2 linked regions of the Duganella dendranthematis genome follow. The protein of the gene in region 1 interacts with the protein of each later gene in a pairwise test. Links are inferred from orthologs where the notes say so. Each region holds a gene or a part of one and is shown on either strand. Other genes may lie near its edges. The genes, in order: HH213_RS03230 and cheA.

Evidence for each region.
Region 2: the proteins of HH213_RS03230 (region 1) and cheA interact in binary tests that used the Escherichia coli proteins (3 or more experiments, as listed by UniProt). The link is inferred for Duganella dendranthematis from one-to-one orthologs.

Annotation. Positions count from the first base shown.
Region 1 is NZ_CP051684.1:685,619-695,037, reverse strand. What follows is about bases 6,095-8,851. They hold HH213_RS03230 (protein phosphatase CheZ), read left to right. Parts: upstream 6,095-6,940; coding sequence 6,941-7,762; downstream 7,763-8,851. Other genes in these bases: HH213_RS03225 (chemotaxis protein CheA), read left to right, coding at 7,762-8,851; HH213_RS03235 (universal stress protein), read right to left, coding at 6,205-6,672; HH213_RS03240 (response regulator), read right to left, coding at 6,095-6,115. Outside these bases: HH213_RS03270 (FAD:protein FMN transferase), read left to right, coding at 1-965; HH213_RS03265 (sulfite reductase subunit alpha), read left to right, coding at 965-2,329; HH213_RS03260 (DUF2325 domain-containing protein), read right to left, coding at 2,326-3,630; HH213_RS03255 (hypothetical protein), read right to left, coding at 3,646-3,978; hemin uptake protein HemP, read right to left, coding at 4,088-4,282; HH213_RS03245 (Crp/Fnr family transcriptional regulator), read right to left, coding at 4,473-5,267; more of HH213_RS03240, read right to left, coding at 5,471-6,094; more of HH213_RS03225, read left to right, coding at 8,852-9,419.
Region 2 is NZ_CP051684.1:158,889-168,537, reverse strand. Bases 2,383-5,369 are described here. They hold cheA (chemotaxis protein CheA), read left to right. Parts: upstream 2,383-2,776; coding sequence 2,777-4,963; downstream 4,964-5,369. Other genes in these bases: HH213_RS00865 (chemotaxis protein CheW), read left to right, coding at 4,973-5,369; HH213_RS00875 (response regulator), read left to right, coding at 2,383-2,735. Outside these bases: flagellar motor stator protein MotA, read left to right, coding at 1-757; flagellar motor protein MotB, read left to right, coding at 795-1,751; HH213_RS00880 (chemotaxis protein), read left to right, coding at 1,787-2,335; more of HH213_RS00875, read left to right, coding at 2,370-2,382; more of HH213_RS00865, read left to right, coding at 5,370-5,470; HH213_RS00860 (methyl-accepting chemotaxis protein), read left to right, coding at 5,605-7,353; HH213_RS00855 (CheR family methyltransferase), read left to right, coding at 7,463-8,326; chemoreceptor glutamine deamidase CheD, read left to right, coding at 8,336-8,932; HH213_RS00845 (protein-glutamate methylesterase/protein-glutamine glutaminase), read left to right, coding at 8,952-9,649. UniProt on the Escherichia coli protein: Involved in the transmission of sensory signals from the chemoreceptors to the flagellar motors. CheA is autophosphorylated; it can transfer its phosphate group to either CheB or CheY.

The sequences.
Region 1 (9,419 bases):
TCCACGACTACGCTGGCCGCAGCATGGGTACCAGCTGGTCGGTGCGGCTGGTGGCCGCGCCGGATGCCGTCTGCACGCATTTGCAGGACGGGCTGCAACAGCAGCTCGACGCCATCGTGGCTGAAATGAGCCACTGGGAAACCGATTCCGACCTGGGCCGCTTCAACCGCGCGCCCGCCGATAGCTGGCACGTGTTGCCGCCGGCATTTTTTGATGTGCTGGCTTTTGCGATGGATGTAGCGCGCGCTTCCGGCGGCGCTTACGATCCGACCGCCGGTACGCTTGTCAACCTGTGGGGCTTCGGCCCGTGGGGGCGCTACGACCAGCCGGATTTTGTACCGCCTTCCAACGATGAAATCAGCATCGCCCGCAGCCAGCTGGCGGCGCGGCCGGTGCGCCTGCAGCGCGATGGCCGCAAGGCCTTGCAGCCGGGCGGCGTGCAGCTGGATCTGTCGGCCGTGGCCAAGGGCTACAGCGTCGACCGGCTGTCTTATTACCTGAAAACCCAGGGCTTTGCGCACCACCTGGTCGAGGTGGGCGGCGAGTTGCGCGGCGCCGGCGTCAAGCCGGACGGCCAGCCTTGGTGGGTCATGCTGGAGCAAGTCACCGACATCGCCCCGGGCGCAACCGCGCCGGACGAACTGGTGCTGGCCTTGCATGGGCTGGCGGTCGCCACCTCTGGCGACTATCGCCGCTATTTCGAGCTGGACGGCAAGCGCTATTCCCACACCGTCGATCCGCGCAGCGGCATGCCGATCGCCAACGACCTGGCCTCGGTCACGGTAGTGCACGCGCAGTGCATGGCAGCCGACGCCTGGTCGACCGCGCTGACCGTGCTGGGCTGGCGCGACGGCCTGCATCTGGCTGAGCTGCAAGGACTGGCGGCGCGCTTTGTCGTGCGTCAGCCGGACGGCAGTTTCGCCGAATACCTGAGTACCCATTTACGCAGCATGTTAGACGAATAATGATTTGGACCAACGACCCTTCCCGATTGATGATGGTGGCAGGCATGAGCGTGGGGTACGCGCTGGTGTGTCTGGCGCCGTACCTGCGCACGCGCCGCAAGCGTCAGGCCGCCGCGCGCGCCAAGGCGGAAGCAGCGGCCTCGCCCGGCTGGATCGTCACCTACGCCAGCCAGACCGGCAATGCCGATGAACTGGCGCAGCAAACCGCCGCCACGCTGAAGCTGGCCGGTATTCCGGCACGGCTGTGCGAATTGTCCGAGCTGGAGGCGCAGGATTTGCAGGAAGCCGAGCGCATCCTGTTCCTGGTCAGCACCTATGGCGAGGGCGACGCGCCGGATGCGGCGGCCGGCTTTGCAGGCCGCCTGATGACCACCTCGCTGCCGCTGCCGAAACTGCATTACGCGGTGCTGGCGCTGGGCGACAGTGCTTATGCGCAGTTCTGCGGTTTCGGCCGCGCGCTGGATCAATGGCTGCAGGCGCAGGGCGCGCAAAGCCTGTTCCCACGCGTGGAAGTGAACCGCAGTTCGGAACAGGCGATCGGGCAATGGCGGCAGCAATTGAGCCACCTGGCAGGCACCAGCGATGCGCCTGACTGGAGCGCGCCGGCGTTTGACGCATGGCGTCTGAGCGAGCGGGTGCAACTGAATGCCGGCAGCGCCGGCGCGCCGGTGTATCACTTGGAACTGGAACCGCTGAACGGCGCGCTGCCGGCCTGGCAGTCGGGCGACCTGGTGCAGGTGGCCGCGCCGGCCGATCCGTCGCGCGCGCGGGAATATTCAATCGCCTCGATTCCGGCCGATGGCCGCGTCCATTTGCTGGTGCGTCTGCATACGCATGATGACGGCAGCCACGGCGTGGCCTCCGGCTGGCTGACGCAGCAGGCGTCGCTGGGCGAGACCGTGCAATTGCGGCTGCGCCAGCATCGCCGTTTCCGCCTTGAAGGCAACGTCGAACGGCCGCTGATCTTGATCGGCAACGGCAGTGGCATCGCCGGCCTGCGCGGCCACCTGAAAGCGCGTGTGCTGGCAGGGCAGGGACGCAACTGGTTGCTGTTCGGCGAACGCAACGCCGCCTACGACTACCACTACCGCGCTGAACTGGACGGCTGGCAGCGCGACGGCATGCTGGAAAAACTGGATATGGTGTTTTCTCGCGACCAGACCGAGCGGCGCTACGTGCAAGACCGTTTGGCCGAGCAGGCGGAAGCGGTGCGAGAATGGATCGCCGAAGGCGCCGCCATCTACATCTGCGGCAGCCTGGAAGGCATGGCGGCCGGCGTCGACGCCGCACTGGAAGCCGCGCTAGGCCGCGACGGCCTGGACGCACTCGCCGTCGCCGGCCGCTACCGCCGCGACGTCTACTAATCGGCGCCGGCTTGTTCCAGGCCGCGGGCCAGGCTGGAGATGGAGGGGTTGTCGATGAAGACGCAACGCTTGCCGTTGCGCTTGCAGTAGTCTTTGACCCGCCAGTACGCGCTGTGGCTGATGCAGCCGGTCTGACAAATCACCAGGTCGGCCGCCGCCAGGCTCGCTTCCAGGCGGTTGGCGTTGTCTTCCAGGCCGCCGTCGTGGTGGCTGAATTGCGCGCCTTCGCGCTCGATCAGTTCGCGGTAACTGGCGACGTTACCGTTGCGACCGCCGACACACAGCACCGCGCGTTCACGCAGACTCAACGGCATTTTCATGACGTGCTCGACCACCTGCCGGGCCGCTTCCTGCACCGGCGCCGGGGCTACTGAGGCGTCGTTGGCGCGCGCCAGTTCCAGTTTCAGTTCGGCGATCTGGTTGCGCATGGCGCGTTCGCGTTCTTCCATCTGGCCTAGGCGCTCGGCCAGCTTGGCGCGCGATTCCAGGCCGGGAATCGATTCGCGCAATTGTTCCAGTTCGCCCCTGATCGAGTCGATCATGCTGTCCTTGCCCACCACCTGCGCGCGCAGCTGCATCAGCTGCGAGGCGTGCTTGTCGGCGTCGGTGGTTTTCTCGGCCATCAGCGCGCTGGCGCGTTGCTGGGCTTTGGCCAGCTCGTGCGTCAGGCGCTTGTTTTCTTCCAGCGTGGCGTTGAACTTGGTGATGTCGGCACGCACGCACGCGCCAGCCTGGTGCTGCACCATGTGCAGGTCGCGGCACATCTGTTCTTCCAGTTCGGAATTGCAGCGCGGATGCGTCAGGCCGGCCCAGAAGGCGCCGGCGACGTCGCCATTGTTGACCGCAGCGCGCCACAGCTCGGCCACCTGTTCGGTCGTCTTGGCGTTGCGGAAACGCAGCAGCACGGCCGCGTAGCGACGTTCCAGCTCTTTTTGCAGCGCTTCCGACAGGCGGTTGCGGCTGGCGCATTCGGTCACCGCGCCGACGTGTACTTCGTAGTCGTCGGCCACCACTTTGCCACTGGTGACTTTGTCGACCAGCTTGCGCAGCACGCCCAGCGGGAAGCCGACCCCGACCAGCGGGCAGTGGCAGGCATGGCCCAGTTCCCACAGCCGGCGGCGGCGCGAAGCCTGCGCTTCCGGTTCCTTGCCCAGCACGCTGAAAACGTTGTTGATGACCGGCTTGATGACTTGCCGGGCGTTCTGCTCGGCCAGACGCTGACCGGGCTGGGCTACCGGCCCGGCCACCTGCGGCATGGCGGCGGCGATGATAGCCGCCAGTGGATCGTGTTTCTCGCACATGGTCAACGGCTCCGCTCAGGCGACCGACGGCGCAGTGCGCGCGCGGGCCATGATGCGGCTCAGGAAGTTGGTCTTTTCCTGTTCGTGCATGTTGCGTTCCACCTCGCTTGCCCACTGTTCCGACAACTGGGCGCAGGTCGCGCTCAGCACCGGCGCCAGTTCCGGCAAACCGGCTAGTGCTTTCAGATGACGCTCGATCACCGAGGCCAGCTTGACGCAACCACCGGCGTCATCGCTGCCGGCGGTGTAGTGCGACATCAGATGCAGCACGGCGGACAGCATCAGTTCGGGATTGTGGCCGCCATGCGATGAGGCGAGGAAAATCGGGTTGCTATGTTCGATGGCCATCAGACGCTCCAGGTGTGGAAAGAGAGTGTGGCTGGCGGCGGCTGGCTACTCAAGGGGAGATTGGGCGCGGCGGCGCCCTTTAACGCACAGTTAATCGGTACGGCACAAATCAGGCAGTGAGGATCAGCTTGTTCAGCTGGGTGATGCGCAGGCGGTAGACGCGGCCGCCGTGCTCGATTTCCATCTCGCGGCCGCCATCCATCAGGCCGGCGCTGCTGACGCGTTTGACCGGCTTGACCGCCTGAGCGGCAGCTACGGCGACAGGGTGGGCGGCGGGGGCCATCGCAGGGGTAGTCGTGATCATCTTCGCTTCTCCTTAATAAGAATGATTCGTATTTGCATTCATTATTGAGGAAGACGCGGCGGAATGCAAGCGTTTTTGCAGTCTTTTCGTTACCAAGACGATAAAAAAACGGCCCAGTCAATGACCGGGCCCAAGGCTGGGTAATGCGGGAGGTAGTACTTGAATCACTACAATGAATCACTGCGGGTTACTACAAAGCCGCCAGCAACTGGCCGGACGGTACGGTAGCGCCACCTTTGGACTTGCTGGTGGCGGGCTTGCCCCGCGTGCGCGAGGGCGGCAGGCGGCGCAAGGTTTTCAGGGCTTCGGGATCCTTGATGCCGATGGTGCGCTGGTCGACGCTGATCAGGCCGATCTCGTTGAAGGCGGACAGGGTGCGGCTGACGGTTTCCAGCGTCAGGCCCAGGTAGCTGCCGATTTCGTGGCGCGTCATGCGCAGGTTGAACAGCTTGCTGGAGTAGCCCATCTGCGCGAAGCGTTCGGCCAGCGCCACCAGGAAGCGCGCCACCCGGGCCTCGGCGCTGAGCGCGCCCAGCATGCCGATCATCGCCTGCTCGCGCACCAGCTCGCGGCTCATGACGCCGTACATCATGTTTTCCAGCTCAAGGTGGATGCGGCCGAGCGCGGTCAGTTTCTTGAACGGCAGCAGGATCAGGTCGCAATCGGACAGCGCCACCGCTTCCGACGAGTAGTGGCGGGTGTGGATGCCGTCGACGCCCAGCATGTCGCCCTTCATCGGGAAGCTGAGCACCTGCTCGTTGCCGTATTCGTCGATCAGCACGGTTTTGAGGAAGCCGGAGTTGACGATGTACAGCGTGTCGAACGGCTGGCCGATGGTGTGGATGCGCTGGCCGGTTTTAAACTGCACGTGCTGGAACAGCAATTCCTCGTTGGCCATTGAACTGGCGGCGGGAATGTGCAGCAAGTCGCAGACCTCTTTGAGGTTCGACCAGAGCCGCCCCTGCCGCTGGCGGCCGGCTTCCATCGACGACGATTGCAGTGCCGTCGTGGCCGGGCGAATTTCAGACGTTTGCGTTGACAGCATAGTGGTCTCCTGTAGACAGGTATCTGAACGGTATGGTTTCAGTATGTCAACACGGAGGTCGGATAGATATCAGCAATGGCTGAATCTACTGGTAGGAGTCGGGCTAAAGTTTGTAGGAGTCGTCCTACAGGTGAGCTCGGCTATCAGGTTTTGAACGGGGATAACAGACGGTGGGCGACGGCGTACTGCACCATTTCCGCCAATGAACTCATGCCCATTTTCTGCATGATGCGGGTTTTGTGGGTGCTGACGGTTTTGACGCTCAGGTGCAGGCTGTTGGCGATCTCGGTGATGGAACGGCCGGCCACCAGCAGCGAGAACACCTCGAATTCGCGGTCCGACAGTTGTTTATGCAACAGCGACTCGTGCGGCATCATGATGTTGAGCGCCAGCTGCTCGGCTACTTCGGTGCTGATGTACGGGCGGCCGGAAGCGACCTTGCGGATCGCGCCGACCAGCTGGGTGCCGGCGCTTTCCTTGGTCAGATAGCCCTGGGCGCCGGCGCGGATGGCGCGCACCGCGTACTGTTCTTCCTCGTGCATGGTGAGGATCAGGATGGCCAGCTTGGGCGCCTCGGCCTTGACCTGGCGGATCAGGTCGACGCCACTGCGGCCCGGCATCGACAAGTCCAGCAGCAGCAGGTCGAAGCCGCCCTGGCGCACATGGCCGAGCACCTCGAAGCCGTCGATGGCCTCGCCCACGATGTCGATATCCGGCGCGCCATCAAGAATGCGTTTCAGCCCCTCGCGCATGATGGTGTGGTCGTCGGCAATCACTATACGAATCATGGAATGGTGGCAAAAAAATGATTAATAGTAAGTTTTGTTACTGTTGAGTCAAGTTGGTCATATTACTATAAACGTTGACCGACGGGCGCTTATTTGGCGCCAGGCTCCTTGATCAGGCGGTGTACCAGCACCGGGATTTTGGAATGCTGCAACACCTTGTTGGTTACACTGCCCAGTAACAACTGACCCCAGCCGCTGCGGCCGTGCGATCCCATGAAGATCAGGTCGCAACCATGCTGTTGCGCGACGTCGACGATTTTCAGCGCGGCGCTCTCGTGGAAGGCGGTGAGCGTGGTGCAGTTGACGCCGCGTTTGGCGCAGGAATCGGCCACGTCCTGGGTGTGGTCGGCGCCGGCGCGCTCCATCGCGGCGCGGTATTCGGCCTCGCTGGGATAGCTGGGTGGAATGATTTCGACGTAGATCGGGTACTGGTATTCCGGCGCAACAAACAGGGCCAGCACTTCGGCGCCCAGCTGTTCGGCAAACTGCACGCCGGCGCAGGCGGTCTTGCTGGATACGGCCGAGCCGTCGGTGGTGATCAGGATTTTGCGGTACATGACAAACCTCCCTTTTATGCATCAACTCACAAGATGATTGTAGCCCCGATTTACATTATTAACAGTATGGAAAGACTTGATGTTTATCAAATAAAATCGCTTTATCCTGTGGTGCAGGGTGTGGGCTTTTATGCGTCTGACACGTTTTTTTTGCACTAAAGCACTACTTTTGTGTCCTGCGGCATACCTCGGTGATCTTTCCAATGTTAGTATCTCCAAATACAGCTAGTTTAGGCAGTAAATTTATCAATATGGAGAAGCAGGGATTATGACTAACGCCGCTGACGATTTCGACGCCTTATTTGAAGAAGTGTCCGCTCAGAGCAAGACAGCAGCGCCCGCTCCAGCGCCTGCGCCAGCCCCGGCCGCCAGCGCAGAAGACGACCTGGAAAGCCTGTTTGAAGAAGTCGCAGCGGCCCGTCCGGCCGATGCCGCGCCCGCCGCCGTTGCTGCGCCCGCCGCAGCCGCCCCAGCCGAGGGGGCGCCCGTCGAAGACAAGGCCATGTTCGAACGCCTGGGCGGCATCGTGCGTTTGTTGCACGATTCGCTGCGCGAACTGGGCTACGACAAGGCCCTGACCGAAGCGTCGAGCCAGATCAACGACGCCCAGGACCGCCTCGAATACGTCGCTACGCTGACCGAGCAAGCCGCCAACAAGGTGCTCAACACCCTGGACGAGGGCATGCCGGAGCAGGACACGCTGTCGAAAAAATCAAAAGACATGGAAAACCGCTGGGCCGACCTGTTCGCAGGCAAGCTCAGCCTGGAGCAGTTCAAGCAACTGGCCGGCGACTCGCAGCAGTTCGCGATCGCCGTGTCGGCCGCCACCGAAGCGGAAAAGGCGCGCCTGCTGGAAATCATGATGGCCCAGGACTTCCAGGACATCACCGGTCAATTGATCAAGAAAGTGGTGACTATCACGAAAACTGTCGAGAGTGAATTGGCCACGCTGCTGCGCGACAATGCGCCGCCGGCGGTCAAGGAGAAGATTGCACAGAAAGAAGTGTCCCTGATGTCCGGTCCGTCCGCTCCGGCCGTGGCGCTGAATCAGGACAGTGTTGACGATCTTCTTGCCGATCTGGGGTTCTAATGGACGATATGCTGAAGGATTTCGTCGTTGAGGCGATGGATCTGGCGGTCAACGTGGAGGAGCACCTGCTGCGCCTCGAACGTGACCCCGAGAACAAGGAAACGCTGAACGCGGTGTTCCGTTCGTTCCACACCATCAAGGGCGGCGCCGGTTTCATGGGCCTGCCGGCGATGGTGACGGCCTGCCACCTGACCGAGAATCTGTTTGACGCCCTGCGGACCGGCGCCGCGCCGGTGACGCCGCTGTCGATCGAAGCGGCGCTGCAAGCGTCGGGCTTTGTCGCCGACCAGCTGGCCGAACTGAACGACGGCGCCGAGCCGAGCAGCCTGCCGGCGCTGCCGAGCGATCTGGAACAGTTGCTCAACGACGCCATCGCCGGCAAGTCCAGCGCGCCGGCCAAGCCGGCTGCCGCCGCCGCCGCGCCCGCACCGGCGCCAGTTGCCGCCGCCCCTGTCGCCGTTGCCGCCGCGCCATCGGCCGACGGCCTGGACTGGGAAGGCATGTATGAAACCGTGATGCCTGCCGGTAGCTACACCCGTTCCGCCCCGGCCCCGGTCGCGGTGGCCGCGCCGGTGGAAGCCGTTGCCGCAGCGGCCGCGCCGGCCGCTTCCGCGCCGCCAAGCGCCGCGGAAATCGCCGCTGTCGCGGCCGAAGTCAAGGCCGCGCCAGGTGCGCGCCGCGAAGTGGCCGACAAAAAAGACGAACGTGCCCACGCCGCGCCGGCCAAGGAAGAATCGATCCGGATCGACGCCGTCAAGCTGGACGCGCTGCTCGAAGTGGCCGGCGAATCGGTACAGGCCGCCAACCAGGCCGCCGTGCTGCTGGAACGCCTGATGCAGTTCAAGTTCGAAGGCCAGGCGCAGACGCTGATGTCGACGCTGGCCGAAACGCTGGAACGCGCCTCGCGCTACTCGACCGAACTGCAGCGCGCCACGCTGGCGACCCGCATGCAGCCGGTCGGCCGCCTGTTCCAGAAATTCCCGCGCCTGGTGCGCGAGCTGGCCAAGGATCTGGGCAAGGAAGTCGATCTGAACATCGAAGGTGCGGAGACCGAAGTCGACCGTGTGGTGGTCGATTCGCTGTACGATCCGCTGGTGCACATGCTGCGCAACGCGCTCGATCACGGCGTCGAGACGCCGGAAGAGCGCGCCGCAGTCGGCAAGCCGCTGCGCTCGTTCATCCAGCTCAAAGCGTGGCAGGAAGCCAACAGCGTGATGATCGTGCTGCAGGATGACGGCAAGGGCATGGACCCGGTCAAGCTGCGCCAGATCGCCTTGCGCAAGGGGCTGATCTCGGAATCGGCACAGTTGACCGCCGACGATTGCTATCAACTGGTATTCTTGCCGGGTTTCTCGACCAAGGAAGTGGCGTCCAGCGTCTCCGGTCGCGGCGTCGGCATGGACGTGGTGAAAACCGCCGTGGAGAAAAACCGCGGCGCGATCCACATCGAGTCCGAGCTGGGCAAGGGCACTAAGTTCTCCATCCGCCTGCCGATCGAGCTGTCGATCGTGCCGACCATGCTGGTCTCGACCTCGGGCGCCGCGCTGGCGCTGCCGATGGCCGTGGTACAGCGCGTGGTCGAGCTGCCGGAAGTGTTCATGGAAGTCGGCGGCGCGCCGGTGCTGAAGGACCAGGGCCGTCCGCTGCCGGTGCGTTC
Region 2 (9,649 bases), 520 kb from region 1 along the record:
CATGATCGGCGGCGGCGCTGTCGGCGCCTTCCTGGTCGGTAACAACGGCAAGACCCTGAAAGCTACACTGGGTGCGATTCCGACCCTGTTCAAGGGCTCGCGCTACACCAAAGACCTGTACATGGAGCTAATGTCGCTGCTGTTCGACGTGCTGTCCAAGGTCCGCAAGGAAGGCCTGATGTCGATCGAAGGCGATATCGACAGCCCGGAGCAAAGCCCGCTGTTCAGCAAGTACCCGAGCGTGCTGGAAGACCATCACATCGTCGAATTCATGACCGATTACCTGCGCCTGATGGTGTCGGGGAATATGGATGCGTTCCAGATCGAGAACCTGATGGACATGGAGATCGAGACCCACCACCACGAGGGCGCCGCGCCGGCCCACGCCATCGCCAAGCTGGGCGACGGCATGCCGGCCTTCGGTATCGTGGCGGCGGTGATGGGCGTGGTGCACACCATGGAATCGGTAGGCTTGCCGCCGGCCGAGCTGGGTATCCTGATCGCCCACGCGCTGGTCGGTACCTTCCTCGGTATTCTGCTGGCCTACGGCTTCGTCGGTCCGCTGTCGAGCCTGCTGGAACAGAAGCTGGAAGAGTCGACCAAAATGTACCAGTGCGTGAAAGTCACGCTGTTGGCCAGCTTGAACGGCTACGCGCCGGCGCTGGCGGTGGAATTCGGCCGCAAGGTGCTGTACTCGACCGAGCGCCCGACCTTCAACGAGCTGGAAGACCACATCAAGAAATCCAAGTCGAAGTAAGCCATGCCGCGCAATTTCACTAGTTTAAGGATGAATCATGGCTGAAGAGGGCTTGCGGCCGATTATCGTCAAGCGCATCAAGAAGGGCGGCGGCGGTCACCACGGCGGCGCCTGGAAGATCGCGTATGCCGACTTCGTGACGGCGATGATGGCGTTCTTCCTGCTGATGTGGCTGCTGGGTTCGACCACCAAGGGCGACCTCAACGGCATTTCCGAATACTTCAAGACGCCGCTGAAGGTGGCGATGGCGGGCGGTTCCGGCAGCGGCGACAGCTCGTCGGTGATCAAGGGCGGCGGCAAGGACTTGACCCGTACCGACGGCCAGGTCAAGGCCAGCGACGACCCGCAGGTCAAGAAGACCTATAACCTGACGGCCGCCAAGGCCGCCATGGAAGCGGAAGAAAACCAGCGCCTGAAAGCGCTCAAGGAACGCATCGAGAACAAGATCGAGGCCAACCCGCTGCTGAAGAAATACAAGGACCAGCTGCTGCTCGACATCACCAGCGAGGGGCTGCGGATCCAGATCGTCGACGAGCAGAACCGGCCGATGTTCGCGCTGGCCAAGGCTGAGCTGCAACCGTACACCAAGGACATCCTGCACGAGATCGGCTTCGTGCTGAATGACGTGCCGAATCGCATCAGCCTGTCCGGCCACACCGATTCGACGCCGTATATGAGCGACGCCGGCTACAGCAATTGGGAATTGTCGGCCGACCGCGCCAACGCTTCGCGCCGCGAGCTGATCGTCGGCGGCATGCAGGATGCCAAGGTCTTGCGCGTGGTCGGGCTGGCCTCGGCCATCAACCTCGACAAGGCCGACCCGTTCAATCCGATCAACCGCCGCATCAGCATCGTCGTCATGAACCGCAAGGCCGAAGACAATGTGCTGCGCGACGGCCGCAAGATCGAGGTCGGCGACGCCGAGGATGCTGCCGAGATCGCCCCCGCAGCGGCGGCCCAGGGTAAGCCGTCCGGCCCGCCGGTGCGCAAATAAGCCAGTAGAAGTAAACAGAAGTAAACGAGACTGTTATGACGAGAAAAAAAATTCTGGGGTCCCACGTCAAGCGCCTGCTGTCCGGCGTGGCTGACCACGGTCGCCGGCATCTGACCGAAGTCGAGACCGACCTGATCCAGACCGGCCTGCTGCTGGAGGAAGCGATTGAAAAGCTGTCCTTCAACTTCATGGCGATCCATAAGACGGTGGAGGCCGAGCAGGCCACCATCCAGCTGCTGCTGCAAGGCGGCACCGCGACCCCCGAGCAGCGCGCCCAGCTGGAGGCGCTGCAAGGCCAGGTCGGCGGCTATGTGAACGCCGCCATCACCAGCCTGCAATTCCAGGACATGACCAGCCAGTTGCTGGACCGCACGCTGAAACGCGTGACCGGCTTGCGCGAGTTCCTCGGCACGCTGGGCGCCCATGGCGACGAGATGCTGCCCGAGAGCGACAACGAACAGATCGTCGAGCTGCTGGGCAAGGTCAGCATGGCGCTGGCGATACAGAGTTTGGAATTGCGCAGCGTGTTGCGCAAAGCAGTCAGTCAGCAACACCTGGAGAGCGGCGACATCGAGCTGTTCTAACAACTATATAACGTGATTTACAAGAGAGATAAAGATGGCCAAGACTATACTTGCAGTTGATGATTCCAGCTCCCTGCGCCAGATGGTGGCGTTCAGCCTGAAGGCGGCCGGCTACCAGGTGGTGGAGGCGGTGGACGGCCAGGAAGGCCTGGAAAAAGCCAAGCTGCAGAACGTCGACCTGGTGCTGACCGACCAGAATATGCCGCGCATGGACGGCCTGCAACTGATCAAGCTGCTGCGCGAGCTGCCGAGCTACGCCAAGACTCCCATCCTGATGCTGACCACCGAATCGTCCGACGAGATGAAGGCCAAGGGCCGCGCCGCCGGCGCCAATGGCTGGCTGGTCAAACCTTTCGATCCGCAGCGGCTGATCGAAGTCGTCAAAAAGGTCATCGGCTGATAAGGCGTCATGATGCGAAGCGAACGTAACGGAGTATCCCCATGACCATCGATATAAGCCAGTTTTATCAGGTCTTTTTCGATGAGGCCGAGGAGCTGCTGGCTGAAATGGAGCGGCTGCTGCTGGCCGTCGATCTGGACGCCCCCGATGCCGAGGATCTGAACGCGATCTTCCGCACCGCCCACTCGGTCAAGGGCGGCGCCTCCACGTTTGGCGTGACCGACATGAGCGAAATCACGCACGTGCTGGAAACCCTGCTGGACCGCATCCGCAAAGGCGAGATGGCGTTGACCGGCGAACACGTGGACGCCTTCCTGGCCGCCAAGGACATCCTCAAAATGCAGCTGGACGGTCACCGTCTCGGCAGCGCGGTCGATCAGGACGCGGTCGGCAATGTGCGCATGATGCTGCAATCGCTGGCGCAGGACGTGCCGGTGGTGGCGCTGGCGCCGGTCGCGCCGGCCTACAATGCGGTCGAAACCAAGGTGGTCGATCACAGCGGCGGCCGCCGCTACCGCCTGGAACTGCCGGCCATGCCGCACCGCGAGGTGCAGGCGCTGGGCGAGGAACTGGGCCTGATGGGCCACGTCTCGATCACGCCGCTGGACAAGGACCGCAACGCCATGCTGGTCACCACGCATGAGAGCCTGGACGACGTGATCGCCATCTGCTCCTTCGTGCTCAATCCGGACGACATGATCGTCACCGAACTGCCGGCGCTGGACGACGCGCAGGCGGCAAAGGAACGGGCCGCGCGCAATCAGGTCGAGGCTGACCTCGGCTACGGTTTCTTCGACACTACCGAACTCAAGCCCGCCGCCGCCGGCGAGGGCTATGGCTTCTTCCAGCCGCTGGACGAAATCCGCGCCAACGCCGCCGCCGGCAGCGAAGACGCACAAGGTTACGGCTTCTTCCAGCCGGTCGAACAGATCCGCGCCGCCGCCGGCATCGTGATCGAAACGCCGCCGGAAGAAGAGAAGAAAGTCGTCAAGAAGGAAGAGAAGGAAAAAGAGAAGGCACCTGCCCACGCCGGCGCCGAGTCGGCCTCGATCCGCGTCTCGATCGAGAAGGTCGACCAGCTGATCAATCTGGTTGGCGAACTGGTCATCACGCAGGCGATGATCGAACAGCGCGTCGATACGCTCGACCCGATGGTGCACGAGCGCCTGCTCAACAGCGTCGGCCAGCTGACCCGCAATACCCGCGACCTGCAGGAAGCGGTGATGTCGATCCGCATGATGCCGATGGACTTCGTGTTCTCGCGCTTCCCGCGCATGGTGCGCGACCTGGCGCACAAGCTGGGCAAGAAGGTCGATTTCATCACCAACGGCGCCGCCACCGAACTGGACAAGGGCCTGATCGAGCGCATCGTCGATCCGCTGACGCACCTGGTGCGCAACTCGATCGACCACGGCATCGAAATGCCGGAAGTGCGGCGCGCCGGCGGCAAGAGCGATGCCGGCCGGCTGTTCCTGTCGGCTTCTCACCAGGGCGGCAACATCATCATCGAAGTATCGGATGATGGCGGCGGCTTGAACCGCGAGCGCATCCTGGCCAAGGCCGAACAGAACGGCCTGCCGGTAACGGAAAACATGAGCGACGCCGAAGTCTGGCAGCTGATCTTCGCGCCGGGCTTCTCGACCGCCGACGTGGTCACCGACGTGTCGGGACGCGGCGTCGGCATGGACGTGGTCAAGCGTAATATCACCGCCATGGGCGGCGTGGTCGACATCCGCTCGGCCAAGGGCTTCGGCACCACCATCTCGATTTCGCTGCCGTTGACGCTGGCGATTCTGGATGGCATGTCGATCCGCGTCGGCGACGAGATTTACATCTTGCCGCTGGGCTTCGTGATCGAATCGCTGCAGCCGGTGCCGGAAGACGTCAAGGAAATCAGTGGCAAGGGCCGCGTCATCAAGGTGCGCGGCGAGTACCTGCCGCTGGTGCCGCTGCACCAGATGTTCGACATCGCGCCGCGCTTTACCGACCCGTGCCAAGGCATCGTCATCATCGTCGAGACCGACGGCCGCAAGGCTGGCCTGTTCGTCGACGACCTGGTCGGCCAGCAGCAGGTGGTGGTCAAGAACCTGGAATCCAATTACCGCAAAGTAGCCGGCATTTCCGGCGCAACCATCCTGGGTGACGGCGGCGTATCGCTGATCCTGGATGTAGCCGCGCTGATACGCTCGTCGCGCCAGTTGGCCGACGAATCGATTTTTTCTTCATAGGGGGCCATCATGGCAGAGATCCAATCCAACGTCGCACAGGCCAACGAAATCGCCGGCCACGAATACCTGGCCTTCAAGCTTGGTACGGAAGAGTACGGCATCGACATCCTGAAGGTGCAGGAAATCCGCGGCTACGAAGCGGTGACCCGCATCGCCAACGCGCCTGAATTCATCAAGGGCGTGATCAATCTGCGCGGCATCATCATTCCGGTGGTGGACATGCGCATCAAGTTCCACCTCGGCGATCCGGTGTATGACCAGTTCACCGTGGTCATCATCCTCAACATCAACGGCCGCATCGTCGGCATGGTGGTGGACTCGGTGTCGGACGTGACCACGCTGACCCCGGAACAAGTGAAGCCGGCGCCGGAAATGGGCACCGCCTTCAGCACCGACTATATGATCGGCCTCGGCACCATCGACGAGCGCATGCTGATCCTGGTTAACATCGACAAGCTGATGTCCAGCCCGGAAATGGGCTTGATGGACCAGCTGGCGGCCGCTTGAGTGACCAACACTTAGCCTAGCCCGCCCCGCCGGCGCCTCAACCCCGCGCCGGCACCTTGCAGTACACGGACGTGTCCCAAAAAGAAGGACGCGCCGCCACACGACGATAGAGCACAGACAGAGGGGAGTACCACATGAACTTACGCGACTTCAAGATCGGCGCACGGCTGCGCATCGGTTTCGGCATTATTTTGCTGATCCTGGTGGCCATCGTGCTGATGACCAACTACCTGAATTACAGCAACAAGAGCAAGCTGACCAGCGGGTTGGAAACCGCGACGGCCAAGAACCTGCAGGCCGACGTGATGAAGAGCGCGATGCTGGAAACCGGCATCGCCATGCGTAACATCGGCCTGCAATCGGACGTCAGTCTGATGCAGAAGGAAGAGCAGAAAGTGAAAGACCAGCGCGCCCGCTACGAGAAAGCGCTGGCCGACCTCAAGGCGCTGGGCCTGAACGACAACGAGAAGAAAGTGCTGGCCGACATCAGCGTGCTGGACGCCGACACCAACACCGCCTTCAAGGAAGCCATCGGCCAGATTCTGGCATTTAACAGCGAGGGCGGCGCCAAGGTGATTTCCGGCCGCATCGATCCGCTCAATACGCAGACGCTGGTGCAGATCAACAAGCTGGTCGCCATGCAGCGCGCCAACGCCGAGGAAGTGATGGACAGCTCGGTCACCTCGGACCGCGGCCTGATGGTGGTGCTGTTCGTGCTGGGCGGCGTGGCGGTGGCGCTGGGCGTGGTGTGCGCGACGATCATCACCCGTTCGATCACGGTGCCGTTGTCGGGCGCGGTGGAAGTGGCGCAGAAAGTGGCCAGCGGCGAGTTGACCTCCGACGTGCAGGTCACCGGCCAGGATGAAACCAGCGAACTGTTGCAGGCGCTGAAGGATATGAACGAAAGCCTGGCCAAGACGGTGGGCGATGTGCGCACCGGTACTGAATTGATTTCGACGGCGTCGCAGGAAATCGCTTCCGGCAATGCCGACCTGTCGGCCCGTACCGAATCGCAGGCCAGTTCGCTGGAAGAAACGGCGTCGTCGATGGAAGAACTGACCTCGACCGTCAAGCAGAATGCCGACAATGCGCGCCAGGCCAACCAGCTGGCCGTGTCGGCGTCATCGGTTGCGGAGAAGGGCGGCACCGTGGTGTCGCAGGTGGTACAGACCATGGGGTCGATCACCGAATCGTCACGCAAGATCGCCGACATTATTTCGGTGATTGACGGTATCGCTTTCCAGACCAACATCCTGGCGCTGAATGCGGCGGTGGAAGCGGCCCGTGCTGGTGAGCAGGGCCGTGGCTTCGCCGTGGTGGCGTCGGAAGTGCGCAACCTGGCGCAGCGCTCGGCCGGTGCGGCCAAGGAAATCAAGGAACTGATCACCGACTCGGTGGACAAGGTCGATGCCGGTAGCAAGCTGGTGGACGAAGCCGGTCAGACCATGGACCTGATCGTGACGTCGATTCGCCAGGTGGCCGACATCATGGGCGAGATTACCGCCGCCACCCAGGAACAGAGCAATGGCATCGAGGAAGTCAATCAGGCGATTTCGCAGATGGACGAGATGACGCAGCAGAATGCGGCCCTGGTGGAAGAGGCGGCTGCGGCAGCGGAAAGCATGCAGGAGCAGGCCGAGTTGCTGTCGCAGGCGGTCAGCATCTTCAAGCTGTCGCATGACACGGCGGTGCGCCGCGCACCGACTCCGGCGCCGCAGCGCGCTGTGGTCAAGCCGGCCGCCGCGCCGAAACGCGCAGCCATTGCCGCCGCATCGCGTCCGGCATCGGCGCCAGCGCCAGCACCGACCGCTGCCGCGCGTCCGGCCGCGCCGAAGAAAACCACAGCGGCGTCCTCGGGCGCCGACGAGTGGGAAGAATTTTAAGTGGTCGTCGCACTCGCGCATGCGGGTGCCCATGCTGAGTATGGGTTCCCGCCTGCGCGGGAATGACGGCGGGCATTGTTAGTAAGCAGTACCAGAGAAGGGTTAACATATGCCGCAAAGCAAAGACACGGTCAAGGAATTTGACTTCAACGCGCGCGACTTCGAACGCGTACGCGGACTGATCTACAAACGCGCCGGCATCTCGCTGGCCGACAGCAAGCAGGAGATGGTTTACAGCCGTCTGGCCCGCCGGCTGCGCGCCACCGGCATCGATTCCTTCGCCAAATACCTGGACGACCTGGAAGCCGGCCGCCTGGGCGAAGAGTGGGAATCGTTCACCAACGCCCTGACCACCAACCTGACCTCGTTCTTCCGCGAAGCGCATCACTTCCCGCTGCTGGCCGACCACGTCAAGGGCAAGCGCGAGCCGCTGACCATCTGGTGTTCCGCCAGCTCCACCGGCGAAGAGCCGTACTCGATCGCCATGACGGTGTGCGAAGCGTTCAACACGCTGACGCCGAACGTGCAGATCGTCGCCACCGATATCGATACCAATGTGCTGGCGACCGCCGCCAACGGCGTCTACGGCATGGACCGGCTGGACAAGATGTCGCCCGAACGCCAGCGCCGCTTCTTCCTCAAAGGCAAGGGCGACCGCGAAGGTATGGCACGCGTGCGGCCTGAACTGCGGAATATGATAACGTTCAAGCAGTTGAACTTGTTGGCGGACAGCTGGCCGATCAGCGGCCAGTTCGACGCCATTTTCTGCCGCAACGTGATGATTTACTTTGACAAGGCCACCCAGCGCAAGATTCTGTCGCGCTTCGTGCCGCTGATGAAGCCGGATGCGCTGCTGTTTGCGGGGCACTCGGAGAATTTCCTGTATGTCTCGGAGTCGTTGAAACTGCGCGGCAAGACCGTCTACGAATTGGACGATACCGCTGCGGCCCGTAAAGCACCGCAACGCACATGAGAATAAAACATGGACCTCGAACAATTTGCCACGAACGTCTATTTTGACCGCACGTTCGACTGCCAGGCCGCCAAGATTCTGCCCGGTGAGTATTACTTCACCAACAAGGACATGCTGATCGTCACCGTGCTCGGTTCGTGCGTGTCGGCCTGCATCCGTGACCGTGTCACCGGCCTGGGCGGCATGAACCACTTCATGCTGCCGGACGGCGGCGGCGACGGCAGCCCGGTATCGGCCTCGGCGCGCTATGGCACCTACGCGATGGAAATCCTGATCAATGATTTGCTGAAGGCCGGCGCCCGGCGCGAAAACCTGGAAGCCAAGGTATTCGGTGGCGGCGCGGTGCTGAAGGGCTTCACCGCCATCAACGTCGGCGAACGCAACGCCGCCTTCGTGCTGAACTTCCTCAAGGTGGAAAAAATCCGCGTGGTGGCGGAAGATCTGAACGACATCTACCCGCGCAAAGTGTATTTCTTCCCGCGCACCGGCAAGGTGTTGGTCAAGAAACTGATGCAGAGCCATAACGATACGTTGGTCAAGCGGGAAATCGAATATGCCAGCCGCCTCAAGGTGGCGCCGGTGGGTGGCGAAATCGATCTGTTTTAAATAACAAGAAAGCCTTTTTATGAAGATCAAAGTCCTGGTGTGCGACGACTCCGCACTGATACGCAGCGTGATGAGCGAGATCATCAACTCGCAACCCGACATGGAAGTGGTGGGCGTGGCGCCCGATCCGCTGGTGGCGCGCGAACTGATCAAGCAAACCAACCCCGACGTGCTGACGCTGGATGTCGAGATGCCGAAGATGGACGGCCTCGACTTCCTGGAAAAACTGATGCGCTTGCGACCGATGCCGGTATTGATGGTGTCGTCGCTGACCGAGCGCGGCTCGGAAATCACCATGCGCGCGCTGGAGCTGGGCGCGGTCGATTTCGTCACCAAGCCGAAGATCTCGATCCAGGCCGGCATGCGCGAGTACACCGAACTGATTACCGACAAGATCCGCGCCGCTTCCAAGGCGCGCGTGCAGGCGCGTCGCCTGCCGCAGCCGGGCGCGGACGGCCATGCCGCATCGCCGCTGTCGGCCTTGCGCAATCCGCTGCTGTCGTCGGAAAAACTGATCATCATCGGCGCCTCCACCGGCGGCACCGAGGCCATCCGCGAATTCCTGATGCAGATGCCGTCCGACTGTCCCGGCATCCTGATCACTCAGCACATGCCGGAAGGCTTTACCCGCTCGTTCGCCAAGCGCCTCGATTCGCTGTGCAAGATCTCGGTGCAGGAAGCGCAGGGCAATGAGCGCGTGCTGCCGGGCCATGCCTA